Massilia litorea: one gene and its partner. The protein of the gene in region 1 interacts with the protein of each later gene in a pairwise test. Links are inferred from orthologs where the notes say so. Each region holds a gene or a part of one and is shown on either strand. Other genes may lie near its edges.

Region 1 (5,917 bases):
CGAAGCGGTGCGCGTTGTACTTCTGCCAGACTTTCACCGCCTCGCGGTCCGCGCCCTGCATCAGGCCATCCATCATCTCGACGACGTCGATGCGTGCACCGAGGGTCGAGTAGACGGTTGCCATTTCCAGGCCGATGATGCCGCCGCCGATGACCAGCATCTTCTTCGGTACCTGGCGCAGTTCCAGCGCGCCGGTCGAGTCGACGATGCGCGGGTCTTCCGGCACGAAAGGCAGTTTTACCACGCTCGATCCGGCGGCGATGATCGCTTTCGCGAACTTCACCACCTTCTTCGCGCCGTCGGCAGCGGTGACTTCGATGTGGTTCGGGCTCAGGAACTGGCCCACGCCCTGCACCACATTCACCTTGCGCGCCTTGGCCATGAAGGAGAGGCCGCCGGTCATCTTCTTGATGACGCCGTCCTTGTAGCCGCGCAGCTTGTCGATGTCGACGCTTGGTGCGGCAAAGCTCACGCCCAGGTCGGCCATGTGCGCGGTCTCGTCCATGATGTGCGCCACGTGCAGCAGTGCCTTGGACGGAATGCAGCCCACGTTCAGGCAGACGCCGCCCAAGGTCGCGTACTTCTCGACCAGCACCGTGTTCATGCCGAGGTCGGCGGAACGGAAAGCGGCCGAATAGCCGCCGGGACCGGCGCCCAGCACCATCATTTCGCATTCGATGTCGACCTGGCCGCTGTAGCTGGCGGCGCCCGGAACGGGCGCGCTCGCGGGAGCGGCGGCGTCAGCCTTGTGCGCTGGCGCATACGAATCGGTCGGTGCGGCAGCGGCGGTCGGCGCAGCTGCAGGCGCAGCGGCCGGAGCAGCAGGTGCAGCAGCCCCGGCCCCCTCTTCGAGCATCAGCAGCAGCGAACCTTCGTTCACCTTGTCGCCCACCTTGACCGACAGTTCCTTGACCACGCCGGCGTGGGTCGACGGGATTTCCATCGAGGCCTTGTCGGATTCCACGGTGACCAGCGACTGGTCGACCTTGATCGTGTCGCCGGGCTTGACCATCAGTTCGATGATTTCGACGTCCTTGAAATCGCCGATGTTCGGGACTTTTACTTCAACAGTGCTCATTCTCGGCGCTCCTTACAGAAGGGTCTTGCGCAGGTCGGCCAGCACTTCGGCCAGGTAGGCGGCGAAGCGCGCGGCGCCGGCGCCATCGATCACGCGGTGGTCGTAGGACAGCGACAGCGGCAGCATCAGGCGCGGCTGGAAAGTGGAACCATCCCAGACCGGCTTCATGGCCGACTTCGACAGGCCGAGGATCGCCAGTTCAGGCGCATTGATGATCGGCGTGAAGGCGGTGCCGCCAATGCCGCCGAGCGACGAAATGGTGAAGGTCGCGCCCTGCATGTTCGCAGGCGACAGCTTGCCGTCGCGTGCCTGTGCCGAAAGCTCGCCCATTTCGGTGGCGATCTGCGACACGGTCTTCTTGTCGGCATCCTTCACGACCGGAACCACCAGGCCGTTCGGGGTGTCGGCCGCGAAGCCGATGTTGTAGTACTGCTTGAGGATCAGGCTGGCGCCGTCTCCGCTCAGCGAGGCATTAAATTGCGGGAATTTCTTCAGCGCGGCGACCGAGGCCTTGATCACGAATGCCAGCATGGTCAGTTTCACCGCCGACTTCTGCTTCGCCAATGCCGCGTTCGAATCGACGCGGAACTGTTCCAGGTCCGTCACGTCCGCTTCGTCGAAGGTCGTCACGTGCGGGATCATGACCCAGTTGCGGTGCAGGTTCGGGCCGGAGATCTTCTTGATGCGCGACAGCGGCAGCAGTTCGGTCGGGCCGAACTTCGAGAAGTCGAGCGACGGCCATGGCAGCAGGTCGAGACCGACGCCGGTGCCGCCCTTCGCTGGCGCAGCGGCAGCGGCCGGAGCGGCCATCACGCCCTTGACGAAGTTCTGCACGTCCTGCTGGGTGATGCGGTTCTTCGGACCTGTGCCCGGCACGCGTGCCAGGTCGACGCCCAGTTCGCGGGCGAACTTGCGGATCGACGGCGAGGCGTGGGCTTTCGAGCCGGTGACGCCCTGGCTTGGCGCGGCTGCGGCCGGAGCCGGAGCCGGCGCGGCGGCTGCCGGTGCGGATGGCGCAGCGGCGGCGGGGGCCGGCGCGGCGGCAGCCGGTGCGGAAGACGACGCAGCTGCGGACGCACCGCCGGCCGCTTCGAGCACCAGCACGAGCGAACCCTCGGCGACCTTGTCGCCCACCTTGACCTTCACTTCCTTGACGGTGCCGGCGTGGCTGGACGGGATTTCCATGCTCGCCTTGTCCGATTCGACGGTGATCAGGGACTGGTCGACCTTGATCTGGTCGCCCGGCTTGACCATCAGTTCGATGACTTCGACTTCCTTGAAGTCGCCGATGTCCGGCACGGTGACTTCGACGAGTGCGCCGGCGCCGGCCGGTGCGGCGGCGGCCGGGGCAACGGCAGGCGCAGCTTCAGCAGCGGCCGGTGCCGCGGCAGCAGGCGCCGGTGCGGCCGCTGGTGCGGCGGCAGCGCCGCCAGCTTCTTCGAGCATCAGTACGAGCGAGCCCTCGGCGACCTTGTCGCCGACCTTGACCTTGATTTCCTTGACCACGCCCGCATGGCTGGACGGGATTTCCATGCTGGCCTTGTCCGATTCGACGGTCACGAGCGACTGGTCGACCTTGATCGTGTCGCCGACTTTGACCATCAGTTCGATGACTTCGACTTCCTTGAAGTCGCCGATGTCCGGGACTTTGACTTCCACAATGCTCATAGTGTTAGCTCCGTTATTTTTTGTATGGGTGCGAATGTATGGCCGTTGCTCCCCCCCGCGGGGTGGAGCAACGGCGAACTACCACTCATTTACATTACTGGGTCACAGGATTCGGCTTGTTCGCATCGATGCCGTACTTGGCGATCGCCTGGGCCACGACCGACATCTCGATCTTGCCTTCATCGGCCAGCGAGCGCAGGGCGGCAACGGTCACGTAGTAACGGTTCACTTCGAAGAACTCGCGCAGCTTCACGCGGCTGTCCGAGCGTCCGAAGCCGTCGGTGCCCAGCACTTTATAGGTGCGGTCCTTCGGCATGTAGGCGCGGATCTGCTCGGCGAACAGGCGCATGTAGTCGGTCGTCGCGACGATCGGGCCGGTCGAGTTCTGCATCAGCTGCGTCACGTACGGTACGCGCTGTTCGGCTTCCGGGTTGACCATGTTCCAGCGCTCGCAGTCCTGGCCATCGCGCGCCAGCAGCGTCAGCGACGGGGCGGACCAGACGTCGGCGGCGACGCCCCAGTCGTTCTTCAGCAGTTCGGCGGCAAAAATCGACTCGCGCAGGATGGTGCCGCAGCCGATCAGCTGGACGCGGTTCTGCAGGCTGGCGTCGCCTTCCTGGAGCAGGTACATGCCTTTCAGGATGCCCTCTTCCGTGCCAGGTTTGAGGCCCGGCTGCTCGTAGTTCTCGTTCATGATGGTGATGTAATAGAACACGTCTTCCTGTTCCGTCACCATGCGGCGCAGGCCGTCATGAATGATCACCGCCACTTCGTGCCCGAAGGTCGGGTCGTACGGCAGGCAGTTCGGCACCGTCGCGGCGATGATGTGGCTATGGCCGTCTTCGTGCTGCAGGCCTTCGCCGTTGAGCGTCGTGCGGCCGGCAGTGCCGCCCATCAGGAAGCCGCGGGCGCGGATGTCGCCCGCCAGCCAGACCAGGTCGCCCACGCGCTGCATGCCGAACATCGAGTAGAAGGTGTAGAACGGCACCATCTGGCGGTTGTTCGACGAGTAGGACGTTGCAGCCGCGATCCACGAGCTCATGCCGCCTGCTTCGTTGATACCCTCTTGCAGGATCTGGCCGGCCTTGTCTTCGCGGTAGTACATGACCTGGTCTTTATCGACCGGCTCGTACAACTGGCCCTGCTGGTTGAAGATGCCGATCTGGCGGAACAGGCCTTCCATGCCGAAGGTACGCGATTCGTCGACCAGGATCGGCACGATGCGCTGGCCCAGGCTCTGGTCCTTCAGCAGGCTCGTGATCACGCGGACATAGGACTGCGTGGTCGAGATTTCGCGGCCCGGCGCGGTTGCGTCCAGCACCGACTTGAACGACTCCAGCGGCGGCACGATCAGGGTTTCGTCGGCCTTCTGGCGGCGCTGCGGCAGGTAGCCGCCGAGGGCCGCGCGGCGCTCGTGCAGGTATTTCATTTCAGGCGCGTCGTCGGACGGCTTGAAGAACGGGATCTCGGCCAGCTTGTCGTCCGGGATCGGGATGGCGAAACGGTCGCGCATTTCGCGGATCGCCTCATCATCGAGCTTCTTGGTCTGGTGCGCGGTGTTGCGCGCCTCGCCCGACTTGCCCATGCCGAAGCCCTTGACGGTCTTGACCAGCAGGACGGTCGGCGTGCCCTTGTTTTCTTGCGCGTTCTTGAAGGCGGCGTAGATCTTGTGCGGATCGTGGCCGCCGCGGGTCAGGCGCCAGATGTCGTCGTCGCTCATGTTGGCGACCATCTTCAGCAGCTCGGGGTGCTTGCCGAAGAAGTGCTTGCGCACGTAGGCGCCGTCTTTCGCCTTGTAGTTCTGGTATTCGCCGTCGACGGTTTCCATCATCACGCGCTGCAGGATGCCGTCCTTGTCCTTCGACAGCAGGGCGTCCCAGCCCGGGCCCCAGACGACCTTGACGACGTTCCAGCCGGCGCCGCGGAAGTCCGCTTCCAGTTCCTGGATGATCTTGCCGTTGCCGCGCACCGGACCGTCCAGGCGCTGCAGGTTGCAGTTGACGACCATGACCAGGTTGTCGAGGCGTTCGCGTGCGGCCATGCCGATCGCGCCCATCGATTCCGGCTCGTCCATCTCGCCGTCGCCGCAGAAGACCCAGACTTTACGGGCTTCGGTGTCGGCAATGCCGCGGGCGTGCAGGTATTTCAGGAAGCGCGCCTGGTAGATCGCCATCAGCGGGCCCAGGCCCATCGAGACGGTCGGGAACTGCCAGAAGTCCGGCATCAGCTTCGGGTGCGGGTACGAAGACAGGCCCTTGCCGTCGACTTCGCGGCGGAAGTTCAGCATCTGCTCTTCGGTGATGCGGCCTTCGAGGTAGGCGCGCGCGTAGATGCCGGGCGAGCTGTGGCCCTGGATGTAGAGCAGGTCGCCGCCGTGGTTGTCGCTCGGGGCTTTCCAGAAGTGGTTGAAGCCGATGCCGAGCATGTTCGCCAGCGAGGCGAAGGACGAGATGTGGCCGCCGAGGTCGCCGTCGGCGCGGTTGGCTTTCACCACCATCGCCATCGCGTTCCAGCGCATCCACGAGCGCAGGCGCTCTTCGTATTCGAGGTTACCCGGGCAGTGCGCCTCCAGGTGGGCAGGAATGGTGTTGACGTAGGCGGTATTGCTGGAGAACGGGACGTGGGCGCCGCGGCGGCGCGCCAGGTCGACCAGGCGCTCCATCAGGTAGTGCGCGCGTTCGGTACCTTCGTTTTCGATGACCGCTTCGAGCGCGTCGAGCCATTCCTTGGTTTCGAGCGAATCCGGGTCATTGGCGGCCTGGGCCGTCAACTGATCGAGCTGAGCTGACATTGGTGCGTCTCCTTGGTTTTGGTGGCCCACGTCGATCTCCAGATCGCCCGCCGGCGTATTTGATGAACAATCAATATGAATCAAGCCACGAGATTCTACCAGTGGAAGTGGTCTTTTTCAAATTACGATATATCATTTCATAATATGGAATCGCCTGTGCAAATGCGCTGGCCGACGGGGATCCGGTATGCAATGCACATGCCCGCCATCCCTCATCACTACCAACTCTGTAAATATGACAATGAACCACGGAGCGCGGCGCGCGATTCCGTGGATTCGCCGTGCGCGCCGTATAATTTCATCTTTGTCCAGTGATGAGCCCCACCATGCCAGCCCAACTGATCGACGGAGTCCAACTTTCCCAGCAACTGCGCGCCGAA
Region 2 (5,486 bases), 2.2 Mb from region 1 along the record:
CCCATACCGAGGAAAGCGTGGCGGCCGCCGATGCGAGCAGCAAGCGCGCCACCTTCCTCAGTCTGATTGCGATGGTGCTCGGCTCGGCCGCGGCGATCGCCGCCGGCATCGTCGTGTCGCGGTCGATCGTGCGTCCGCTGGACTTCGCAGTCAAAGTGGCCGAAACGGTGGCCGGCGGCGACCTGCGTGCCCGCATCGAGGTCACCTCGAACGATGAGACCGGCCAGCTGCTGGCCGCGCTGAAGCACATGAACGAGAGCCTGAAGCAGATCGTCACTCAGGTGCGCAGCGGCGCCGAGACGATCTCGGTGGCGTCCAATGAAATCGCCCAGGGCAACCTCGACCTGTCCTCGCGCACCGAACAGCAGGCCGGTGCGCTCGAGGAAACCGCATCCTCGATGGAAGAGCTGGCCTCGACCGTGAAGCAGAACGCCGACAATGCGCGCCAGGCCAAGCAGCTGGCGATCAGCGCCTGCGACGTCGCCGTCAAGGGCGGCGACGTGGTCGAGCGTGCGGTCGGCACGATGGCGGCGATCAGCGAATCGTCAAAGCAGATCGTCGACATCATCGGCGTGATCGACGGCATCGCCTTTCAGACCAATATCCTGGCACTCAATGCGGCCGTCGAGGCAGCGCGTGCCGGCGAACAGGGCCGCGGGTTTGCCGTGGTCGCATCGGAGGTGCGCAATCTGGCCCAGCGCTCGGCGGTAGCGGCCAGGGAAATCAAGGGCCTGATCGGGGCCTCGGTCGAACGTGTCGAAGCCGGAAGTGCGCTGGTGAGCGAGGCGGGCGCCTCCATGACCGACATCGTCGCCAGCGTCAAGCGCGTGATGGACATGATGAGCGAAATCAGCGCGGCCACGTCGGAGCAGGGCGCCGGTATCGAGCAGGTGAACATGGCCGTGACCGAGATGGACACGGCAACCCAGCAGAACGCCGCCCTGGTCGAGGAAGCGGCGGCAGCGGCCCAGGCCCTGCGCGAACAGACGATGACCCTCAATGAAGTCGTGAGCGTGTTCAAGCTCGACGGCGACAGCAGCGTGGCAGCGGCCGCTAACGATGCACCGGCGGTACAGTTCGTCAAGCCTGCGCCTGCCATCCGTCCGGCCCCGCGTGCCCTGGCAGCCGCAGGCGTCAAGCGCCCGGCACCACAGCGCGCTGCGGCCGGCGGCGGTGACTGGGAAGAGTTTTAAGCCAGCGTTTTTGCCTTGACAGCCCGCGCCGGTGCAAGCTGCGCGGGTTTTTTTGCGCCTGCGTCAGGCAGCGGGCAGCGCAACTGGCGGCACAGCATCCGGCGCAACCAGGCCATCCGGCGCCGGCGTCTTGTCGCGGAATTCGCATAGATCGTTGATGATGCAGTTCCAGCACTTCGGCCGGCGCGCGACACAGGTATAGCGCCCGTGCAGGATCAGCCAGTGGTGCGCGTCCTGCAGGAATTCCTTCGGCACGAATTTCAGCAGTTTCATCTCGACCTGGTCGACGTTCTTGCCCGGTGCGATTTTCGTGCGGTTCGAGACGCGGAAGATATGGGTGTCGACCGCCATCGTCGGCTCGCCGAAAGCCGTGTTCAGGACCACGTTCGCCGTCTTGCGACCCACGCCCGGCAGGGCTTCCAGCGCTTCGCGCGCGCGCGGCACTTCGCCGCCGTACTGGTCCACCAGGATCTGGCAGGTCGCGATCACGTTCCTGGCCTTGGTGTTGTACAGGCCGATGGTCGAGATATAGGTTTTCAGCTCGTCGAGACCGAGATCGAGGATTTTTTGCGGTGTGTTCGCCACCGGCCACAGGCGGCGCGTGGCCTTGTTCACGCCGACGTCGGTCGACTGCGCCGACAGCAGCACGGCGATCAGCAGTTCGAACGGCGTCGTGTATTCCAGTTCGGTGGTCGGATGCGGATTGGCGGCGCGAAAGCGCGAAAAAATCTCGAAGCGTTTGGCTGGATTCATGCGTCAGTCTTTTTGTTCGGAAGCGTTGCCGGCCGCGCGCAGGCGCGCACGCTCCATGGCCGCGGCGATGATCGCGCGTTTGCGCTCCTTCTCGGCCAGTTCTTCAGGCGTGTTCGTTGCCTCGGCGGTAACTTCGCGCATCTTCTCGACGGCTTTGGCCGCCAGGCGCGCATCGTTTTCCTCGCGCTCGCGGGTCAGGCGCTGGGTGCGGAAATCGTGGCGCGCCCGCGCGGCGTCCGCCGCTTCCTGCGACCAGGCGGCCCAGCCGGTGGCGTCACCCGTGACCGGCACCATGCTGATGCAGTCGACCGGGCAGGGCGCCACGCACAGGTCGCAGCCGGTGCACAGGCTCGGCAAAATCGTGTGCATCTGCTTGGCGGCGCCCAGGATCGCGTCGACCGGGCAGGCCTGGATGCACAGCGTGCAGCCGATGCACAAGGCTTCGTCGATAAAGGCGACCGGGCGCGGGCGCTCGACGCCGTTGGCGGGGTTGATCGGGATGACCCGGCGCCCGGTGACGGCCGCGAGCCGGCGCACGCCCTCGAGGCCGCCGGGCGGACACTGGTTGATCTCGGCTTCGCCCGCGGCAATCGCTTCGGCATAGGGCCGGCATGCCGGATAGCCGCATTTCGTGCATTGCGTCTGCGGCAGCTGGTCTTCGATCAGGTCGGCAAGGGTCTTGGTCACGGCGCGGCTGACAATGTAAAGCCGTCATTATCCGACAAAAGGCGGGGGCGTGCGAAGCCTGGTAGCGAGCTCATCGCTTGCGTGGGGAAGCGTACAGAGTGGAAGCATCCCCTGTGGCCTACTGGGAACACCGCCGGTCACCAGCCCGGCTCCCACAACAGGAGAAATCCATGAAGAACAAGATGATTGCACGGGCGATGATCGCCGTCATGCTGGCCGGCAGCCTGCCGGCGATGGCGCAGGACCGGGGCTACCGCGATGGCTACGATAGCCGCGCCCAGGAGCGCCGCGATGATCGGCATGAGATGCGCAACGACCGGCGCGAGGAACGCCGCGACTACCGCGATGCCCAGCGCGAGGCGCGCCGCGACTACCGGGACGACCGCCGCGAGGCACGCCGTGAAGCGCGCGGCGCCGGTCCGCGCCACGACCTCTACCGCGGCGGGCGCCTGCCCTCGCACTATCACAACCGCCAGTACGTGGTCGACAACTGGCGTTCGCATCGCCTGAGCGCGCCGCCGCGCGGCTACCACTGGGTGCAGGTGGGCGGCGACTACGTGCTGGCCGCCGTGGCGACCGGCATCATCGCCAGTGTCCTGCTCGGCAACTGAGCTGTGCGAAAAGGGGGCCGGTAAGTGGCATATCGAACAGATGTGATCCTCACGCAATGGCTTAATGGGCCATGGGCCGCATGACGCGGCAATGCCAACAGGAGAACACATGAACGAATGGATTATCGCCCCCTTGCTTGAACCCGACCCGACCGGCATGATCGCGCACCGGGGCACGTCGCCGGAGGAAGCAGGCCAGCCCCCGCATGAGGGTGTGGTCGACGATCGCCGCCATGGCGACCGCCGCGACGGGCACGACGACGAAGCCGATCCCGATTTCGCGCGTGGCGACGACCGGCGTGGCGACCTGGTCTGAAGACGGCGGCCGGTAGCGGCGGCAGTAAAAAAAATGCCACGACAAAGTCGTGGCATTTTTCATGGGCGGTGTCAGCGGATCAGCCGAATTCGCGGATGAATTCGCCGATCTTCGGACAGATCGTCTCGCGCCAGCGGCGGCCCGAGAAGATGCCGTAGTGGCCGGCTTTCGGCGCCACGAAGTCGCGCTTCATGGTCTCCGGCAGGTTGCTGCACAGTTCGTGCGCGGCCTGGGTCTGGCCGGCGCCCGAGATGTCGTCGAGTTCGCCTTCGATGGTGAACAGGGCGACCGTCTTGATGTCCTGCGGACGCACCAGCTTGCCGCCGACTTCCCAGGTGCCCTTCGGCAGGCGGAATTCCTGGAACACGGTCTTGATCGTGTCGAGGTAGTATTCGGCCGGCATGTCGAGCACGGCGTTGTACTCGTCGTAGAACTGGCGGTGGCTCTCGGCCGACTCGTCGTCACCGCGCACCAGGTGCTGGTAGAACTCGCGGTGCGACTGTGCATGGCGGCCCGGGTTCATGGCGATGAAGCCGGCGTGCTGCAGGAAGCCCGGGTACACCTTGCGGCCATAGCCCGGGTAATTGCCCGGCACCGCGTAGATCACGGTGTTCTCGAACCACGAGAACGGCTTCTCGGTGGCGAGGTCGTTGACGGCGGTCGGCGACTTGCGCGGGTCGATCGGGCCGCCCATCATCGTCATCGTCTTCGGCAGCTTCGGATCGTTGGCCGAGGCCATCAGCGAGATCGCGGCCAGCACCGGCACGGTCGGCTGGCAGACGGAAATCACGTGCACGTCCGGGCCGAGGGCGCGGATGAAGTCCTGCACGTAATAAATGTAGTCGTCCAGGTGGAAGGGACCGCTTGATAACGGCACCATGCGCGCGTCGATCCAGTCGGTGATGAAGACGTCGTGATCCGGCAGCAGGGCGCGCACGGTGTCGCGCAGCAGCGTCGAGTGGTGGCCCGACAGCGGTGCGACCAGCAGCACGGTCGGCTGCGCCAGCGCGGCATAGGCCGCGTCCGGCAAGTCTTTCTTGAAATGCAGCAGCTTGCAGAACGGCTTGGTGACAGCCGCTTCCTCGACGATGTTCACCGTTTCACCCTTGATGGTGACGGTGTCGATGCCGAAGGCCGGCTTTTCGTAATCCTTGCCCAAACGGTACATCAGTTCGTAGCCGGCGGCGATACGCTGGGAGAACGGAGTGTGGGCAAAGGGGGAAACAGGATTGGAGAACAGCTTCGAGGACGCATCCGCCCATTGCATCAGCGGGGTCAGGAAGGAGCGTTGCATCTCGTGCAGTTGATAAAGCATAAATAATTCCTTCATGTGGTGCGTGTCGCCGGGGCGCGTTGCCCAGGCCCTTGCGCCTGGCATGGCTGCCGTATGGGCTGGCCGTCCCTTGCGCGAAAATTCATCAGCCAATTATAGGATAAGTTGATTGACGCGTGGAAATAACCATTTCCCTTGCAGGCTGCATGTGGGGCACGCTTAAGGGGGTTATACACCCGATTTTGATAGGCCGTCGGTGATACGGCACACATAAAAACAAATGCCCCGGAGGACCGGGGCATTGTGGTTTTCATGTAACTGAACGATCGTGCGTTTGTACGAAGATCAATCGAACACAGGCGTTTCGACGCCGAGGATCTTGTGCAGCTTCGGCGAGGTCGTCGTGTACTGCATGTGGATCTTCTTGTCCGGGAAGATATACGGCGCCGCGCCGAAGGCAGCCAGGGCCGCTTCGTGGAAGCCCGACAGGATCAGCTTCTTCTTGCCCGGATAGGTGTTGATGTCGCCCACGGCGAAGATGCCCGGCACATTGGTTTCGAACTTTTCGGTGTCGACCACTTTCAGCTGGCGGCGCTCGATGTCGAGGCCCCATTCGGCGATCGGGCCCAGCTTCGGCGACAGGCCGAAGAAGA

Evidence for each region. The genes of interacting proteins can lie anywhere in the genome.
Region 2: the proteins of aceE (region 1) and nth interact in binary tests that used the Escherichia coli proteins (3 or more experiments, as listed by UniProt). The link is inferred for Massilia litorea from one-to-one orthologs.

Annotation. Positions count from the first base shown.
Region 1 is NZ_CP062941.1:2,328,663-2,334,579, reverse strand. The notes cover bases 2,641-5,917. They hold aceE (pyruvate dehydrogenase (acetyl-transferring), homodimeric type), read right to left. Parts: upstream 5,538-5,917; coding sequence 2,841-5,537; downstream 2,641-2,840. Other genes in these bases: folD (bifunctional methylenetetrahydrofolate dehydrogenase/methenyltetrahydrofolate cyclohydrolase FolD), read left to right, coding at 5,864-5,917; aceF (dihydrolipoyllysine-residue acetyltransferase), read right to left, coding at 2,641-2,746. Outside these bases: lpdA (dihydrolipoyl dehydrogenase), read right to left, coding at 1-1,078; more of aceF, read right to left, coding at 1,091-2,640. UniProt on the Escherichia coli protein: Component of the pyruvate dehydrogenase (PDH) complex, that catalyzes the overall conversion of pyruvate to acetyl-CoA and CO(2).
Region 2 is NZ_CP062941.1:131,654-137,139, reverse strand. What follows is about bases 102-2,909. They hold nth (endonuclease III), read right to left. Parts: upstream 1,947-2,909; coding sequence 1,257-1,946; downstream 102-1,256. Other genes in these bases: LPB04_RS00525 (RcnB family protein), read left to right, coding at 2,804-2,909; rsxB (electron transport complex subunit RsxB), read right to left, coding at 1,950-2,633; LPB04_RS00540 (methyl-accepting chemotaxis protein), read left to right, coding at 102-1,193. In the rest of the region: more of LPB04_RS00540, read left to right, coding at 1-101; more of LPB04_RS00525, read left to right, coding at 2,910-3,244; LPB04_RS00520 (hypothetical protein), read left to right, coding at 3,354-3,560; LPB04_RS00515 (polyhydroxyalkanoate depolymerase), read right to left, coding at 3,640-4,875; LPB04_RS00510 (NAD(P)/FAD-dependent oxidoreductase), read right to left, coding at 5,179-5,486. UniProt on the Escherichia coli protein: DNA repair enzyme that has both DNA N-glycosylase activity and AP-lyase activity. The DNA N-glycosylase activity releases various damaged pyrimidines from DNA by cleaving the N-glycosidic bond, leaving an AP (apurinic/apyrimidinic) site.